Linked DNA regions of Solidesulfovibrio fructosivorans JJ]. The protein of the gene in region 2 interacts with the protein of the main gene of each other region in a pairwise test. Links are inferred from orthologs where the notes say so. Each region holds a gene or a part of one and is shown on either strand. Other genes may lie near its edges. The genes, in order: DESFRDRAFT_RS17290 and DESFRDRAFT_RS08245.

Evidence for each region.
Region 1: the proteins of DESFRDRAFT_RS08245 (region 2) and DESFRDRAFT_RS17290 interact in binary tests that used the Escherichia coli proteins (3 or more experiments, as listed by UniProt). The link is inferred for Solidesulfovibrio fructosivorans JJ] from one-to-one orthologs.

The regions. Positions count from the first base shown.
Region 1 is NZ_AECZ01000034.1:1,017-7,869, forward strand. The notes cover bases 4,062-6,853. They hold DESFRDRAFT_RS17290 (pyridoxal phosphate-dependent aminotransferase), read right to left. Parts: upstream 6,156-6,853; coding sequence 4,968-6,155; downstream 4,062-4,967. Other genes in these bases: DESFRDRAFT_RS17285 (class I SAM-dependent methyltransferase), read right to left, coding at 4,062-4,850; DESFRDRAFT_RS17295 (glutaredoxin family protein), read right to left, coding at 6,187-6,549; DESFRDRAFT_RS17300 (metal-dependent hydrolase), read left to right, coding at 6,662-6,853. Also shown: DESFRDRAFT_RS17270 (monovalent cation:proton antiporter family protein), read right to left, coding at 1-1,046; DESFRDRAFT_RS17275 (MarR family winged helix-turn-helix transcriptional regulator), read right to left, coding at 1,096-1,509; DESFRDRAFT_RS17280 (MFS transporter), read right to left, coding at 1,641-3,113; more of DESFRDRAFT_RS17285, read right to left, coding at 3,186-4,061. UniProt on the Escherichia coli protein: Shows aminotransferase activity with methionine and histidine as substrates, and to a lesser extent also with phenylalanine.
Region 2 is NZ_AECZ01000009.1:68,083-79,667, forward strand. Bases 4,609-7,540 are described here. They hold DESFRDRAFT_RS08245 (ferredoxin family protein), read right to left. Parts: upstream 6,253-7,540; coding sequence 5,965-6,252; downstream 4,609-5,964. Other genes in these bases: DESFRDRAFT_RS08240 (SphA family protein), read right to left, coding at 4,893-5,789; DESFRDRAFT_RS08250 (FAD-dependent oxidoreductase), read right to left, coding at 6,264-7,540. In the rest of the region: hutI (imidazolonepropionase), read right to left, coding at 1-1,128; DESFRDRAFT_RS08220 (AroM family protein), read right to left, coding at 1,191-1,874; DESFRDRAFT_RS08225 (ABC transporter substrate-binding protein), read right to left, coding at 1,947-2,822; DESFRDRAFT_RS08230 (amino acid ABC transporter ATP-binding protein), read right to left, coding at 2,868-3,638; DESFRDRAFT_RS08235 (amino acid ABC transporter permease), read right to left, coding at 3,641-4,432; more of DESFRDRAFT_RS08250, read right to left, coding at 7,541-7,571; DESFRDRAFT_RS08255 (FAD-dependent oxidoreductase), read right to left, coding at 7,659-9,131; DESFRDRAFT_RS08260 (electron transfer flavoprotein subunit alpha/FixB family protein), read right to left, coding at 9,166-10,080; DESFRDRAFT_RS08265 (Electron transfer flavoprotein alpha/beta-subunit), read right to left, coding at 10,124-10,852; DESFRDRAFT_RS08270 (LysR family transcriptional regulator), read left to right, coding at 11,530-11,585. UniProt on the Escherichia coli protein: Could be part of an electron transfer system required for anaerobic carnitine reduction. Could be a 3Fe-4S cluster-containing protein.

The DNA.
Region 1 (6,853 bases), on a different replicon or contig from region 2:
TGGTGGGAAAAGCCGGCCTTGGCCAGGATGAAGGAGAATTCGCCCACCTGGCACAGGGCCACGCCGGCCAGCGCGGCCGTGCGCGCGGGGTAGCCCAGGATGCGCGTGGCGATGCCGGCCATGACCGCCTTGACGCACAGGATGAGGACCACGGCGCCGAGGATCTGGCCGGCGTGGTCCCAGGCCGCCGCGACATTGAGCAGCATGCCGATGGAGATAAAAAAGAGCGAGGTGAAAACGTCCTTGAAGGGCAGGACCGCCTCGTGCAGGCTTTCCCGGTAGTCCGAGCCGGAAAGGAGCAGCCCGGCCAGAAACGCCCCGAGGGAGACCGACAGGCCGATGGCGGCGGTGAGCAGGCTCACGGCCAGGCAGATGCCGAGCGCCGTGAGCAGAAAAAGCTCCCGGCTGCGCGTGCGCACGATGGAGAGCAAAAGGCGCGGCATGAGCTTGCGCGAGAGCACCACCAGCAGGATCAGTACGGCCGCGCCCTTGAACACCGTAAACACGATGGAATTGGTGAATCCGAAGGTCCGGCCGGCCAGAAGCGGCACGGCCAGGGTCAACGGCACGGCGAGCAGGTCCTGGAAGATCAGGATGCCGAGGATAACCCTCCCGTGGGGGGCCTCCATCTCGGCTCGTTCCTGCAAGGTTTTAAGGACGATGGCGGTGCTGGAGAGGGCGGCCAGCATGCCGAGCAGAATGCTCGCGCCGCCGGAAACGTCCAGGAACATGGCAAGGCCGAAAAAAAAGCCCCAGGTCAAAAGCACCTGGGCCGCGCCGCCGAGAAATACCGGTCGCTTGAGCCGTGACAGGTCGGACAGGGAAAGCTCCAGGCCGATGGTGAAAAGGAGCAAAATGACGCCGAGTTCGGCAAGGATTTCGACATCGTGGGCCGATTGGACCAGCCCCAGGCCGTGGGGGCCGCACACCACGCCCGTCAGGAGCATGCCGACCAGGGCCGGAATCTTCAGCCGATGGCAGACCAGGATAACCAGGACGGCTAGGGCGAAGATGATGGTGACGTCGGGAAGAAGCGGGATGTCCATGGCGGGACTATGGACGAAACGTCGGTCCTTGGGAAGTGGGATCCCCCCGTCAGGTCTTGAGATCAGCCCGCACGGCGTCCATGCAGCGACGCAGCGATTCGAGCGAGGCCAGCACCCCCTCGCGCTTGTCCGGTTCCACCATGGACAGGATGCTGGTGAAAAGGCCGGTCATGAAGGTGCGGATTTCCTCGCAGGCGCGCTTTCCGGCCGGCGTAAGGGAGAGCAGGGTGACCCGGGCGTCGGCCGGATCGGGATGCTTTTCGATGAGCCCCTGGCGTGAGAGCCCGGTGGTGACGGCCGTCACCCGGCTTTTGGTCACGCCGAGCCTGCGGCCGAGCTCGCCCGGGGCCAGATAGCGTGTTTCGCCCAGGGTCAGCAGCGCCCGCAGCGCCGCCGGCGGCAGGTTGAACCGTTCGCTTTGCATGGCGATGCGGGCTTGGCAGCAGGCAAAAAGATTCTCCACGGCCTCCTGGAGCCGTTGAGCCTGTCTTTCGGGGACGCGCGTATCCATAATAACGGCGTGATCGCTCATGTGGGAAAATATGTAGGTGAGGGATGTCGGCCCTGTCAATGCGGCATAAAGGCGGCGGCGTTTCAGCCGCGTTGCGCATGGTTGCGCCGGGCCGTCAGCAGCCAGGTGAGCGCGCCCAGGCCGATGGCCACGAGCAGCAGTCCGGCCAGCCAACGGAACACTCCGGCCACACCGGCGGCCAGCACGTCGGGCGGTGCGCTGGTCAGCTCCATGCGTGGTCCGACATGACCCGAGGTCAGCACCAGGGACGTGAAGACCGTGCCCACCAGCGGCAGTCCCGTGGACTGGCCGAAGACCCGGGCGTAGTTGGCCAGCCCCGATCCCACGCCGAGCCGGTGCGGCGGCATTTCGCCCATGATCGCCGAGTTGTTGGGGGCCTGGAAAATGCCGATGCCGAGTCCCACGGGCATGGAGCGCAACATGTAGCCCCACCAGGGCGTGGTTACGGTCAGGCCGCCAAGGGCCATGGTGCCGCACCACAGGATCGAAAGCCCTATGATGCGGATCAGGCACGAGCCGTAGCGGTCGGCCAGACTGCCGGCGATGGGGGCCGTGAGCGCCATGGAGAAGGGCAGGATCATCATCATGAGCCCCATTTCCATCACGGTCCGGCCTTGGGCCGACTGGAGGAAAAACGGCATGATGAAACCGCTGGCCCCGGTGATGAAGACCAGCACCGACATGGCCAGCCCGAGGCTTATGAAGGGATTGGCGAAAAGCGAGAGGTCGAGCATGGGCGCTTTGGCCCGGCGTTCGATGGCGAGGAAAAGGACCAGTCCGGCCAGGGCGACGCCCAGCAGCCCCATCGCCGTCGGATCGGAAAAACCGTTGCGCTGGGTCAGGGTCATGCCCAGGCAATAGCTGCCGAGCGTCAGGCTGGCCGTGATCGCGCCCGGGATGTCGAAGCGTTCTCCTTCCTTGATCGGCGGCAGGAACGGCATGAAGCGGTGCACCACGAAAAGGGCCGCGATGCCGATGGGGACGTTTAAAAGGAACATGGAACGCCAGCCGGCAAAGCCGATCAGCACGCCGCCAAGGGGCGGGCCGAGCATGAGCCCCATGGCCACCGTGCCGCCGATGAGCCCCAGGGCCCGGCCCCGGCTGGAGGGCGGGGAAATCTGGGTGACGATGGCCATGCCGAGGGACTGGCTCATGGCCGCGCCGATGCCCTGGGCGGCCCGGAAGGCGATGAGCCAATGCACCGACGGGGCCAGCCCGCAGCACAGGGATGCGCCGACAAAGAGGAGCAGCCCTGTGGAAAAAATACGTTTCTTGTCGTGCATGTCGCCCAGGCGGGAAACCAGCAGCAGCAGGCTGGCGATGACCAGCACGTAGCTCAGGATCACCCACTGGATGACGGCGAAATCGGTATGGAGCGCCTTGACCAGGGTGGGCAGGGCCACGTTGACGATGCTCATGTCGAGGGTGGCCATGAACACCATGAGGTTGACCCCGAGCATGGCCAGCGCGGGAGAATGGGCAGTCGTGACGGGCTGCGGTCCGGGCGCGCCGGAGCCGTGATCGAATACATGCATAAAGGGAAATGTCCTTGCGGTGAGAAAGTCCGGTTTCCCCATACGCCATTGGTCGGCGAGGGGGAAGAGGTCTTAAAGGGCCCGGCCCTGCTGGCGGTAGTCCAGGTCGCCGTGGGTGACGGCGGCGAAAAGCCACTGGGTGACGGCGTCGAGGGAGGCCGCGTCGGACCGGCGGCACAGGGGATGGCGGGATATGCGGGCTTCGAGGCCCGGCGGCAGGGAGGCTCCCGGGGGCAGGTCCAGATAGGGCGCCAACGCGCCGAGCTTCTGGCCGACGAGGTTCACGCCCCGGTCGATGAGCAGTTGCAGGGGGATGTCGCAGCGAAGCCGCCATTCCAGGTCGATGTAGCGGATATCGCCCGTTTCGGGGTGAAAGAGCACGTTGCCCGGATGGGCGTCGAGCAGGCTTCCCGGCAGCCAGCCTTCGCTCTCCCGGTCCGGGTAGATGGCCCGGCCGAGGTGGTCGCGGCAAAAGGCGGCGAAGCCGGCTGCGCTTTGCGGCCCGGCCGGCCTGGCCCGGGAGGCGATGTGCTCCATCCAGGTCGCAAGTGTCTTGGCCGCGCCGGCCATGTCGCAGTCCTCCACGGCGCAAAGCGTGGCCTGAAGGAAACTGACGTAGCCGAGCCGGTAGGGTTCGCGGGCTTTTATGTGCTGGCTGCCCGAGGTGAAGGTCGCCGGCGGCAGGTCGTGGAGATTTCGCCGCAGCACGTCCACGCCGTCGCCGGCGGCCACGAACCGGGTCATGGTCTGGAAGCGCGGCGGACAGGAATCGGCGTTTACGGCCACGGCCAGGGTGCCGCGATTGGCGGCGAGCAGCGGCGCATCGTCCGTGGCGGCGGCCAGCACCAGAAAGGAATTCATGAAATGGCCGGCCGTGCCGGCGGCCAGGGCCGAGCGCAAAAACTGACGTTCGCTAAACGCCGGCCAATGCCTGCCGTCGTAGTCCCGGGTCGGCAGCTCGAGCACGGGCAGGACGTCGATGCCTGCCATGCCCAGAGCGCGTTCGGACACCACGGCGTCCGGGGTTTTGTAGTCCGGGGAGGGATAATACCACTGGCTGACGGGGAATCCGGCCCGGGCGAGCAGGGCGGTCAGGGCCGGTCGGTCGAAAGTGCGGGCCGCGCCAGGGCCGGGGTAGCCGTTTATGCCGGCATAAGGCCGGCCGGTGTGGTCCTCGGGCAGGCCGGCCAGGTATTTGTGGCCCATGCGGTTTTCGATGGCCAGGATCAGGCAGCCATCGTCCTTCAAATAGCGTCGGGCTTCGGCGAGGAGCCTCTCATGGGGCCTGGGGCCGTCGACGAAGGCGGCGGCGTATTCCAGCACGCCGACGAGGGTCACCACGTCGTATTGGTGCTCGTAGGGCAGGCCGGCGGCGTTGGCGGCCACGATTTCCAGATTGCGGGCATTCCGGCAGCGGGCCTTGATGACGGCCGCCCGTTCGGGCGAGCCTTCCACGGCCGTTATCGCATGGGGCAGGGTGACGAGGTGGGCGGTGAGCGCGCCGCAGCCGGCCCCGAGTTCCAGGATGCGTCCGCCCGGTCCGAAATCGATCCAGGACAGGAGCGTCTTGCGGCGCGGGGTCAGGTGGTAGTGGATGGCCCAGGGCGCGTCCTTGGGGAAAAGCTCGTACTCGCCAACGGTATGTTCGCTGAAAAAGCGCAGCAGATAAGCTTCCGCGCCGTCGCGGTAGCCGATGGTCCCCTCTCCGAGCGTCACCTCCGGTCCCTGTTCGGTCATGGCGTCTCCAACGGCAAAGCATACCTCCCGGCTGTTCCCGTCAAAAGTTTTTCGGGGAGGGTGGGGGTGTGGGGGAGGGAGGCTTTTTGCAAAAAGGGGCCTCCCTCCCCCACAGTCTCAGCTCTTCTTCCGTTCCGCCTCGAACCAGGCGGCCAGGCGTTCGCAGCCGGCGTCGATATCGGCCTCGTCGCCGCCGAACGACAGGCGCAGGCTGCTTTCACCGCCGGGGCCGAAGCTGTCGCCGGGGATGGTGATGACGTTGCCCTCGCGGATCAGCCGCGTGGCCACGTTCATGGGCGCGGCGGGCAGGTCGTAGCGGGCCATGACGTAGAACGCGCCGCCCGGCTTGTTGTAGCGCACGGTCGGGCTCATGGCGTCGAGGTGTTTTTGCATGCGCTTGCGCCGGGCGGCCAGGGTGGACACAAAGCCTTCGAAGATGCCCTGGGGGCCGGTCAGGGAGGCCAGGGCGGCGATCTGGGCCGGGGTGGGGGCGCAGATGGCCGTGCAGTCGTGCACCTTGAGCATTTGCGCCATGATCGGTTCCGGGGCGAAGGCGAAGCCCACCCGCCAGCCGGTCAGGGCGTAGCGCTTGGAAAAGCTGCCCACGGCCACGAGGCGCGGTTGCAGCTCCTTGACCGTGGTCAGGGAAAAGGCCGGCGCGTCGTAGGACAGGGCGTCGTAGGTGTCGTCGCAGATGACGTAGAGGTCGTGGCGCAGGGCGATTTCGGCCACAGCCAGCAGGTCTTTTTCGGCAAAGACCGATCCGGTCGGGTTGTGGGGCGAATTGATGATGATGGCCTTGGTGCGCGGGGTCACGGCGGCGGCCACGGCGGCGGGGTCGAGGCTCCAGTCGCCCCGGCGCAGGGGAACGAGCACGGGCGTGGCCTGGGCCAGGCAGACCTGCTCCACATGGGAGGGGTAGAAGGGCTCGGGCACGATGACTTCGTCGCCTTCCTGGCACAGGCACAGGACGGCGCACAACAGCGCCTCCATGCCGCCGACGGTGATGGCGATTTCTGTCTCCGGATTGGCTTGCAGGCCTTTTTCGGTCGCGAGCTTCTCGGCCACGGCCCAGCGCAGTTCGGGCATGCCGGGTTGCAGCGAGTACTTGCCCGCCGCCGGCGAATCGCGCAGGGCCCGGCAGACCGCTTCGACCACATGGGCCGGGGTGCCGAACGAGGGTACGCCCTGGCCCAGGGAGACGCAGTCGCCGACGCCGGCGGCGATCATGGGCATGAGCTTGGTGGCCGATATCTTGATAGCCTTCGCCCGCTGGGTGAAGGCGTGCTGGATGGCGCTTGGCACGGGGTACTCCTTAAAAAAATGGCGCAACCGCCTATTTGCCGTAAACCATTTTGGGCTGGGACGACGCGGACGGTCCGGCCTTGGCCACGGCCAACGCCTTTTCGTATTCGGCCACGGAGTAGCCGGGGATGACGACGTCGCCGATGACCACGAGCGGCACGCCGCGCTGGCCGTAACGCTGGAAGCGCATACGTGCGGCGGCATCCTTTTCAATGTCCGATGCGGTAAACGGCACGCCCTTGGCCTTGAAGAAAGCCTCGGCCTTGGCGCAGTAGGGGCACCAGCTCGTCATGAAGATCTCCACTTTCGGGCCGGCGGCGAAGGCGAGCGCCTGGGCGAAAAGCAGGATGGCGAAAAACGCGGACAGGGCGGGAACGGTTTTTTTCACAGACATTGGGGTTCCGGGGTTGGGTGTTGCGGATGTTTGGTGGTAGCGGCGGCCGGGTACGGCGTCAAGAAGCGTCGCTCCTTGCCAGGGGGGCGTCGGCAATGCTACCAGCCTGTCCATGCCGGGATACAAGACGCATATGGCCGGCGCGGCGGTGGTGACCGGCGCGGCGGTGGCCGGGGCTTGGTGGCTCGGCGTCTACCGCCCCGGCTACGAGACCATGGCCGGCCTGGGGTTTTTCGCCATCCTGGGGGGCCTTTTCCCCGACGTGGACACCGACTCCACGGGACGGCGGTTTTTTTACGGCGCG
Region 2 (11,585 bases):
CACATCCAGGGAACCCCGGTCGTGGCTCTTCCCCAAGGCGTAGGCGGCGTTGAGGGTCGCGCCGACAATGGCCTCGGCCGGGGTCAGCCTGAACCACGAGCAGGCCAGCGCAATGGTCAAGGGCAACGACGTGGCCTGAAACGACGAACAATAATCCGTGGCCACGGCGACAGGCACGTTGTTTTTGATAAAAAGCCTTGCGTTGGCTTTTTGCGCGTCAAGATAAAACTGTTCCGCCACCGGCAAGAGCACGGCGACGGTCGTGGTGGCGCCCACGGCGTTGATCTCGGCATCCGGCGTATAGGTGAGGTGGTCGGCGGAAAGCGCCCCCCCCGCGACCGCCGTGCGCCATCCCCGCGAATCGGAGGACGCATCCGCGTGGACGCGGACAGGTAATCCCAAAGAGGTCGAAATATCAATCAGTTCTCTGGCCTGCTCGGCTGAGAAGTCGCCATTTTCACACGAAAGGTCCTGCGACTGGGCAATGCCTTGGGCAAGCACCGCCGGGAGCATCTCGTTTTTGACGACAGCGACGTATTCTTCCGCGCTCCGTCCATCCTGGGGCGCGATATGCGCGCCGAGAAACGTGCAGACGATATCCATGGCCGTATGCGAGGCGGCCTGATGCAGCAGGCGCAGCAGGCGCAGCTCCCCACGCGTATCAAGGCCGTAGCCGGACTTGACTTCAAGGGTGGTCACTCCTCCCGCCGCGATCCGCTCAAAGGCCCGGGCGACGTTGCGCAAAAGCTCGTCGTCGCCGGCCTGGCGCGTCTTGACGATGGTGGACCAGATGCCGCCGCCCTCGGCGCGAATCTCCCTGCCGTCGGCGCCTTCGAGCCGGCGCACGTACTCCCAGTGCCGGTTGCCCGCGAAAATGGGGTGCGAATGGCATTCCACAAGTCCGGGCAGCACCGTTTTGCCGGAGGCGTCCAGCACCGGGGCGTCGTCCCCGTAGGCGCGCAGCACCTCCCGCGAATCGCCCACGGCCACGATGACGCCGCCGCGAATGGCCAGCGCGCCGTCGTGGATGATGTTCAGTTCCCCTTGCCCCCGGCCCGCCCTGGGGCGCTTCGCATCCGTAACCCGCGCGAGGCTGGCCGCGTGCGCAATGGTGATATCGCCGTTCACTGCTTCCTCTTTTCCGCATCCGGCGGCGCCAGGAAAAGGCCATCCTGGGCTGGAGCGCCGGCTCATACGAGTTCCTGGAGAATGCGCGCCGTAATGCTCGTGGCGCTCAGGGTCGGCAGTCCGGACGTGTCGCGCACCGTCCGGCGCTGCAGCTCCGTAAACCCCATGTCGTCGAGTAAAACATAGTCCGCGCCCGCCTCCCGCGCGCGCAACGCCGCCCGGACAAGGGCCTCCCGCCCGCCGTAGGGCGAAGCCGCCGCCGTGGAAACCCGCGCCGCAGAGGAGCGCCACTGCGCCGGCGCCGCTTCCATGTCTGACGCCGGGCCGATGACGCACAGATGCCCGTGGCCCGCCAGGGCGGCGACCACGGACCGGATGACCGTTATCGGTTCGATAAGCCTGGGGATGGCCCGCTTGAGCTCCGGAAACCGCCCTGAGCAAAGCAGCAGAAGGGCGTCGCACTCCGCTTCCAGCTTCCGTCCGGCGGCGATAAGGCGGGGCAGCAGAAGACGCTTGGCGACAAGCACGCCCCTTACGACCCCATCCTGCTTGCGCAGGCAGGTCTCGATGCCGGATTCTCCATCCTCCGGGACCAGCCGCGCGCACTCGCCAGCGCCCAGGCCGTCCAGGGCGCCGCGTTGCCTGAAGGCGATGCGATCCCCCAGGATGGCGCGAAACGTGGGTTCGATATCCGTGCGGGGCGCCTGCCCCAGGGTGAGTATGCCGAGAGTGATCATGTGCGTCATGCCTGGGAGGCCAGGACAAAGAGGAGCCACTCCCCCCTCGGGGAGTGGCTTCTTTTCGCGATGGCCGGGACCCTAGTTCACGGCTTTGCCATTGATGAGGGGACGCGGCAGCGCGCCGGTTTCAGCTCCCCATTTCTTGAGGATCTTACTGTAGGTGCCGTCGGCGAAAACCTTTTGCAAGGCCGCGTACACCGCATCGCGGAGCTTGGCGTTGTCCTTGCTGAAGGCGATGCCGTAAGGATTGGATTCCAGCAGCGGCCCCACGGCCACGAAGGCGCCCTTTTGCTGCACATTGGCCCAGCCCAGGGCCTCGGGGCTGAGGGCGGAAGCCTGGGCCCGGCCCTGCAGCATCTGCATGCGCGCGGAGGCCGCGGAATCCACCGCCATGATGTTGATGCCGGGCTTGCCCTTGTCGAGCAGGTTTTCCTTGTTCCACTTCTGCATGGTGGTCAGGTAGTCCGTGGAGGCGGACACCGCCAGGGTCTTGCCGCTCAGGTCTTCCAGGTTCTTGATTTTTCCGGCCAGCGCCTTGGTGGTGAAACATTGGGTGCCGGAGTTGAAGTAGTCGATGAAGTCCAGGGACTTGCGACGTTCCGCGCTGTCGGACATGCCGGAAAGGACCATGTCCACGCGCTTGGTGTTGATGGAATTGATCAACTGGTCGAAATTCTGGTCGTCAAATTCGATCTTGATGCCCAATTCCTTGGCAATGGCCTGGGCCAGTTCCACGTCGATGCCGTCCAGGGTGTCGGAGCCGGGGGCCTTGAATTCCATGGGGGGGAATATGCCGTTGACGCCGATGATGATCTTTCCGCTTTTCTGGATGGAATCGGGCAACATGTCGTGCAGCGATGCGGCAAAGGCCGTTCCGGAGAACAGCAGGGCAAAACCACACAACAACGAGGCGAGCTTTCTTTTCAGCAACGTCTTTTCCTCCAAATGATTCATGCCGCGCTTGGCAGACGGCAACCCGCGTAAAAAAACCGCAACAGCCTATGCGATCGCTCCAAGGAACGCCTTGGTGCGCTCGTGTCGGGGGTTTTCAAAAACCTCCGACGGAGTTCCCTCTTCCACCACGCGGCCGTGGTCCATAAGCGCCACCTTATGGGCCACGTTTTTCGCGAACTCCATTTCGTGGGTCACGATGACCATGGTCATGCCGCTTTCGGCCAGGTCGCGCATAACGGTAAGCACCTCGCCCACAAGCTCGGGGTCCAGTGCGCTCGTCGGTTCGTCAAAGAGCATCAGCTCGGGCTCCATGGCCAACGACCGGGCAATGGCCACGCGTTGCTGCTGTCCGCCGGAAAGTTGTTTGGGAAAACGATCCGCCCAATCCCGCAGCCCGACCTGCGTCAGGAGCGCATAGGCGCGCTGCCGCATTTTGCGGGGATCTTCCTTTTTGACGGTGACGGGGCCCTCGATGATGTTTTCCAGGACAGTCATATGCGGGAACAGGTTGAAGTTCTGGAAAACCATGCCGATGCGTGTGCGTATTTTGCAGAGCTCTTTTTCGCTCTGCTCGTACAGCCGCCCCTTGCGTTCATTGAATCCGATCAGCGATCCGTCGACGTAGATGCGCCCGGCATTGATCGTTTCCAGATGATTGATGCAGCGCAGGAAGGTGCTTTTTCCGGAGCCCGAGGGGCCGAGCAGGCACAGCACTTCGCCTTTTTCCACGTCGATGTTGATGCCTTTGAGGATTTCGTGGTCGCCGTACGACTTATGGACGTTGACCGTATGCAACATGGGGACATCCTGTCGCATGGCTAGGCTCCGCACCGTTGTCTTTTGCCGAAGGTGTTTTCCCGGAGGGTCTCCAGGAAACCGCGTTGGGTGGCAAAGGCATGGCCGCGGGCGAAGCGCCGCTCGATACCGACCTGCACGACGCTGAGGATGGTCACGACAATCAGATACCAGCCGGTGGCGACGATAAGCAGCTCCATGACCTTGGCATTGACGAAATAGATGATCTGGGCCTTGTGCAACAGCTCGGTGTAGGCGATGGCGCTGGCCATGGAGGACGTTTTGAGCAGGCCGATGAATTCGTTGCCGATGGGCGGCACGATAACGCGCATGGCCTGCGGCAGGACGATGCGGCGCATGGCCATAAGACGGGTCATGCCGAGGGACGTGGCGGCGTCTATCTGGCCCTTGTCGACGGAGAGGATGCCGCCGCGCACGATTTCCGTCAGATACGCGCCCTCGTTAAGGCCCAGCCCGAGCAGGGCGGCCATGAAGGGCGTCATCACGTCCACCATGCGGTATTGCGCGAAGCCCAGATTCACCACGGGAAAGATGAGCGCCAGATTGAACCAGATCAGCAGCTGCAAATAGACGGGGGCCCCCCGGAACAGCCAGATGTACCATCCTGAAAACATGCGGGAAACGGGGTTTTGGGAAAGGCGCATGATGGCGAAGATCACGCCCAGCGCCATACCCATGAGCATGGAGCAGGCCGTGATGAGGATGGTGTTTGCCAGTCCCTTGAGAAGCGCGGTCGAAAAAAAGAACTCCTCCACCACGGACCAGTCGATTTGGCCCACGATGAAAGCGTTCACGATAAGTCCCATCAGGCCTATCAGAAGAATGCCGGAAACCCACCGTCCGTAATGGCGGAGAGGAATGATTTTGTCGTTGGTCACCATGTTTTTTCCAAATCCAAAAGTCAAAAAAGCCGCTCTCCGCTTGGTCGCCGAGGGGAAACCGCAAAGAATGTCCGACAATTTTTGTCGGACAATTTCTGCCCCGCGATGCGGCTGCCGTCAAGTCAAATTACGGTGCGATGACAAATATGACAAAACCGGACGGATTCTTTTCTCGACGTGCCGGCTCGGCTCCGGCCCCGGGCGCCGTCAAATGAAATGGGCTGTCGCATCAAGCGACAGCCCATTTCATTTGACGTCCCAGGTCCCTTTGCTCGCTCCAAGGCTGTGGCGCGACAGGGGAGGGGCGCGACGTCGTATCCCCGGCCCCTTTCCCCAAGGGATCGGGTCGGGATGCCCCGGCTGGATAAAATTCTTAGAACCGCTTCGTCAGCGTCAGCGTGCCAATGCTTCCCTGCGAACTGTTTTGTCCGGAGAATTCTTTTAAGAAGCGCAGGGAAACGGAAGTGGTGTACGCCGGAATGTCAAAGGCGACTTCCGGCCCGATGCCATAGATCGTCGTGCGATCATCCGTTGCGCCGCTGCCGCTGTCATCGGTCGTTTGCCAGGAGCAGTAGCCCGCGGCGCCGACCGTCATGGTCTTGTTGAAGGTTTTTCCGACACCCCATTCGAAATGGAAATCATTTCCAGGGGTAATGTTCGTTTCGTTTTGCTCCGTGTTCACTTCGTACCGGGACAGGATGGACGCGCTCCAGGTCCTTTCCGTGTCGAAATAAACGGTTGCGCCCGCAGTGAACATCACCGTGTAAAACCCCTTGCCGGGACTAGCCGGATGATTCTTGCTGAAATAACCGGTCGGGATGTACAGGCCCGCTCCAATGGCGGCGTCATACCTGTCCCCATGCCAACTGAGAAGCAGGGGTTCAATCAGGATGTCGCCCAGGCCGAACATGTCCTCACTGGTGCGCGGGGAGGATTGCCCTGTTTTGAAGGAGCTGTCGGTATATTGAAAAGGCACGACGGCATCGAAGAGGAGATTGCCTCCAAGCACCGAAATATTCGATGAGTATATGAGACGCGTGACCTGGCAATAAACATTGAGCTTGAAGTCGTTGTTGACAATTTTATTGTTCTTGTCCCGGTACTCCGGCGCGTTGTAATAGACGGAATACTCTCTGACGTAAAAACCTTCGGGAGGCAATGTGGCCGCTTTGATCCCTTCGACGCCGTTGACATAGTGCCCGGTGCTGGCAAACGCCAAGCCGCACGATAAGGAATACACCACAAGAAAAAGAAAACATGCCCGTTTCATAAATATCCCTCCAGTGTTTTTCCGCAATAGGGAACAAGCCGTCCTCCGCTTCCCACACGACAGGCTTGTTGCCGCAATGGTCCCCTGATCCGGCGGCATTCCGACTTCGAAGCGGAATCCAAAGCGCCATGCGCCTGCAAGCTGTGCCGTCCGCCCCCCTTGCCGGCATGCCGCCTCAGCCTTCGCGGAAGGCGATGCCGAACCCGCCGTTCGGGTAATGCCAAGTGAGCGCGCCGGGGCTGGCCAGGGCGCGGCAGGTGCCGCATTCCAGGCAGGCCGCGAACAAAACGCCGATGGTGCCGTCCTCGTTTTCGGAATAGACGTGGGCGGGGCACACCCGGACCAGCAATTTCCCCGTGCCGGTCTTTCGGGCGATTTCCTGGTTGACTTCTATGTGCGAGTGCTCGTCGACGACGTACGTGTTGCCCGCCAGACGTTGCGTGACATCTCCAAAGATCGTCATGTCCTTTCTCCCTAAAGCGCCCTGACGGCCTTGAGCATGTCCCCGAGGGCCGTAAGCAGCTTGATCTTCGAGCGCTTGAACGCGCTTGTCGCCGTGGCCGCGATGTGTTTGCGGGGCGTGGTGTCGCAGCTGTAGATGTCGTGGAAGATGTCGGTGAGCAGCAGGCCGTAGTCCTGGTACATGCGCGGCACTTCGAGGACGTTTGGCGCCTTGGCGTAGGTCTTCATGTCGGCGCCCACGAACGTGGCGTCGAGCTGCTTGCGATAGTCGTCCATGTCCTGCTGGCCGTAGCTGCCGCGCTTAAGCGCCTTGACGATGGTCTTGGCGGCGGCGATGCCGGAGCCGGCGGCCAGGTCCATGCCGCGGATGGTCAGGCCGGTGTTGAGCGTGAAGCCGGCGGCGTCGCCGATGATGAGGAACCCCGGCCGGGCGAGGTCGTGGGAGGTCATGGCCGGGCCGTTTTCGATCGTCAGGTGGCAGCCGTATTCCAGCAGCTCACCGTCGCGCAAAAGCGGCGCGATGGCCGGGTGGCCCAGAAAATTGTCGTGCACCTCGCTCGACGTGAGCCCCTTGGCCTCCAGGTCGTCGAGGCGCAGCACCACGCCGACGCTGATCGACTCCTTGTTGGTGTAGAGAAAGCCGCCGCCCGCCGCCGTCTTGGTGCAGTCGCCGACGAGGGCGTAGGCGACCCCGTCGTTGCCGGTGACGTTGAAGCGGTCCTCGATGACTTTGACGGGCAGGCCGATCACGCTTTTGACGCCGACGGCCAGGTTCTGGGCCGGCTCCTTGGCGCGGATGCCGGCCTGCTGGGCGATAAACGAATTGACGCCGTCGGCGGCGACCACCACATGGGCGTGGAGTTCGTCCTCGCCGGCCTTGACGCCGACCACCTGCCCGTTCTCGAACAGCAGGCTGTCGACCCGGATGCCCGGCATCACCATGACGCCGGCATTCTCGCATTGCTCGGCCAACCAGGCGTCCAGCTTGGCGCGCAGCACTGTCACCGCGTTGACGGGATCGCCCAGGCGCTGGTCCCAGTAGTCGACATTGAAGTGCGACGTCGGGTTGAGGAAGGAGAGCACATTGCGCGTGATGCGGCGCTCCACCGGGGCCTCCCCGACAAAATCCGGGAAGACCTGTTCCATCACCCGGCAGTAGAAGATCCCTCCCGAGAGGTTTTTTGCGCCGGGCTGCCCGCCGCGTTCGATCAAAATGACTTGCTTGCCCGCTTGCGCCAGTTGGTGGGCGCAGACGGTGCCGGCCACGCCGCCGCCGATCACGATGACGTCGGCATCGACCTCGAGTGCTTCTTCAGCCATCAGGTTTCTCTCCCCCAAAACCGTCATTGAAACGGGTGGGCCGGGCCGCCCGGTTTCGCGCGGCCCGGCTTTCAAACGCATACGGAATCAGAGCGCGCCGGCGTTGACTTTCTCGGCGATGTCGTCGGCCGACAGCCAGCCCGATGTCAGGGCGAAGCCGTTGGCCGAGCCCGGAATCGTCAGTTGGTAGCTTTCGCCGAACAGGCCGCCCGCGTCGCAACCGACGCTGTAGAGGCCTGGAATGACCCCACCATTGGCGTCGAGGACCTGCATGTATTCATTGATCTTGATGGCGCCGACGCTGACCATGATGCCGGGTTCCATCTTGATGGCGTAAAAGGGGCCACGATTGCAGGGAAAGAGATACTTCGGGTCCTTGCGGTACTTCTTGTCCTCGCCGGCACTGACGTAGCCGTTGTACTCCCCGACTTCCGAGCGCAGCACCTCTGGAGCGACACCGATCTTGCCGGCCAGCGCCTCGAGGGTCTCTCCCTTGTAGACGTTGGTGCAGCTGTCGTTTGCGGCGTCAGCCTCAAGTTCCCCGGGCAGATGGATCAGTTTTTCGTAGTTGCGGACGTAGATGCCGAGACCGACAAAGTTGCCCTTGTTGACCAGCCTGTCGATGAAGTCCTGATCGAGGATGCACCAGAACATCGCGTCCGGCAGGCCCACCATGAGGTCGCCGGCATTGCCGAAGTTGAGCCCCACGGTCTCGTTGGTGAAACGCCGGCCGTGCTTGTCGACCCATAACGAGGGCTGCATGCCGGCGTTGTTGACATGGCTGGTGACGGTTTTGTCACGCATCAGAGGAAAGAACACCATGGTGCCGATATTGGAGTTCTCGACGGCGCCGACCTCCTGCATCATCTTGAGGCCGTCGCCGGTGTTCCCTTTCCCGCCGGCATTGATGACGTGCTCGCCGATCTTGAACTTGCCGTACTTGTTGATCAGCGCGGGATTGGCGGCGTAGCCGCCGGAGCCGACCACGACGGCCCTGGCCCCGAGCCTGACGGTCTCGCCGTCGGCGTCCTTGGCGACCACGCCCTTGATCTTGCCGTCCTCGCCCCGCAGGATCCTGGTCGCGGGGGTGGACAGGAAGATGTCGACGCCGCGGCGGCGGGCGTCCGCTTCGAGCAGCTCGAGCAGATGCGCGACCTCGCCTTCGGGCAGGTGCCAGGTGACGAGTTCGCCGGGCTGCTCGGGCGCGGTGATGGTGACGTCCTCATAGACGGCTCCCACCTCGTCACGCATTTTCGTGATGGTGGTGGCGGCGTTCTCGACGAAGCGGTTTACCAGCGCCGAATCGCAGCGCCAGTGCGAGTAGTCGATGTAGGCCGTGTAGGCTTCTTGCTTGGTGACCGTGATGCCGCGTTTTTTCTGTTCGTCGGACTCGAAGGCCGCGTGGCCCTCGGCAAAGGCCGAGCTGCCGCCGAGTTGCTCTTCCTTTTCGAGCACGGCGCAGGTCAGGCCGTTTTTGGCGGCCTGCACGGCGGCCGACAGGCCCGAGCCGCCGCCGCCGATCACGATGACGTCGTAGTGGGAATCGAACTCTTCAGCCATGTCACTTCTCCTCCTGGCTTGGGTTGACCGGACGTTATTTGCCAAGGGCCGCCCGCAGGGCGGGGACGACCTCGTAGAGATCGCCCACGATGCCGAAGTCGGCGGCCTTGAAGATCGGCGCGTCGGGGTCGTTGTTGATGCCGACGACGACCTTGGTCCCCCGGATGCCTTCCAGGTGTTGCGGGGCTCCCTGGATGCCGACGGCGATGTAGAGCCGGGGCGTGATATGCTGGCCGGACCGGCCCACATAGCGCTCCTTTTCGACCCAGCCCAGGTCGTCGGCGACGGGCATGCTGCAGCCGATTTCGGCGCCGAGGGCCGTGGCGAGGCCCTGGATGAGCGTCAGGTCGTCCTTTTTCTTCAGACCGCGTCCGACCGAGACGACCACGCTGGCCTTGGTGATGCCCGCATCGGCGCCGGCGGCCGGTTCGGTCTTCTCGAGCCTGATGTCGGCGACGCCATCGGCGGCGACCGTCTCGATGGGAGCCGGGGAGCAGGGCGTCCGCTCGACATCGCCTCCGGCATAGAAGGTGACCACGGGCCCGGCGGACGCGATCGTCTCGATGACCCGGCCGTCCAGGTCCGCGCGCTCCAAAAGGGTGGTCTCGCCAGCGGCTGACAGCTTCAGGCCGCGCGGGATCATGGCCGCGCCGAGCTTCACCGCTGTCGCGCCGGCAAGGACGCGTCCCGCGGCGGAAGCGCTGGCGACGACCGCCCCGGGCGCGTCGGCCGCGATCAGACGGGCGACCGGGCCGGCGTAGGCTTCGGCCGGACGCCCCTGTTCCGTCTCGACCCACTTCACCGCGTCGGGGCCGGCGGCCGCGGCGGCCTCGGCCAGGGCGCGCGGTCCGATAACGGCCGCGATGACCTTCCCGCCCAGTCCCTTGGCCATGGCCACCAGGGCGGGCGTCTGCTTTTCCTCCGTCACGATGATCCATGCCTGGCTCATTTGGCCTCTCCTTTCTCGCTGTCCGCGTAAGTGCCCATCATGCTCACAACACCCCTTCGCCCCGCAGGGCTTCGACGAGCTGCGCGGCCGCCGCGGGAGGCGCGCCCTCGAAGAGACGGGCGGCGGTGGTTTCGGGCAATCTGGTGGCCCGGCTCGAAACCGCCTCGGCTCCACCGGCCCCGATGTCGGCGAGGGTCAGCTTGCTGACGGGCCGCTTGCGGGCCATCAGCTGCTCCTTCATGCCGGGGACTTTTTTCTCGGGGGAGGCGGCGCTGACCGCGACGACGGCTGGAGCGGCAAGGCTTACGGTCTCCACGTCCTTGCCCAGCTTGCGGGTGATGCGCACGCGCCCGTCGACGGCTTCGGCGCTGTCGACGTGGGCGACGGCCGGCCAGCCCAGCAGTCCGGCGAGGGCCGCCGGGACGCCGGCGTATTCCTCGGAGTCGCCGATCGTGACGATGTCCACGTCGCCGATCTTTCTGACGGTGGCGGCAATGACCGCCGCCGTGGCCGCATTGTCGACGAGGTTGGGCGCGTCGGCGATCGAGACGGCCTCCTTCACGCCGCGGGCCAGCACCCAGCTGGCGTCGCCGTCGCCGATGGTCAGGCCGATGATCTCTCCCCCGTCCGCAATGGCCTTGGCGGCCTCGAGCGCGGCGAAATCGTCCTCGCCGGGGCTCATCTTCGCGTTGCGCCAATCCACGGATCCGTCGTTTCTGACGGCCGCGTCCTTGGCATCCCTGGCCCACTTGTAAACAATGACTGTTTTCATCCTTGCTGATGCCTCCATGGCGAAAGCCAATGTGCAGGTTGCTCTCGTGATTTCGTGATGAAAGTGACGTCTTGTACGCACGGATGCTTCTAAAGAAACGCACACTGTCCAGGTTTGTCCTTAGCCATTGGTGTAAAAGTGCTAGCATGAATTGTTTGTTGCAGTCCTATACTTTGTGTGGTAGTGATTTATTCACGAGCATTATTAATTGTTTTATTGTCATTGATAGATTCAATTTATGAATTGCCGGCGAGCGCACCTTTGCCAAAGTGCAACCATCTTTCGGGGGGGGCAGGAGTATGGACATTCAAAGAGGCGCATCGCGTCCGGGCCGATGTTAACGCCAGCCGCAACCGCAGGAGCCGCCTTGCCGCGTCGCGCTGTGACGAGGGTTTCTTTCCGGCTTCTTCGCCAACGCCGGACGCGCCTCGGGGCGGGCGCGCGTCCTCCCGTGTCCGCCCCGGCACGCGGCAACAGGGCCACGCCAGCGAACGGGGCTGTCGCCTTGTGTGTTCTTTTCCCCGGGCGTATGGCTGAAGCCTTGGTTCTTGCGGGATGCGCGGTTGGCCGGAGGCTCTTTCCCGGGGGCTGTGGGGAGGAAGCGGTTTTACGAGGGGAATTTCTGTCTATTTAATTGTGAAAAAAAGCACATAAAACATGAAGTCGCGGAGGTCGCTATGTTTGACTTTCGTCAACTGCGCTGTTTCATAGCCGTTGCGCGGCAGCTGCATTT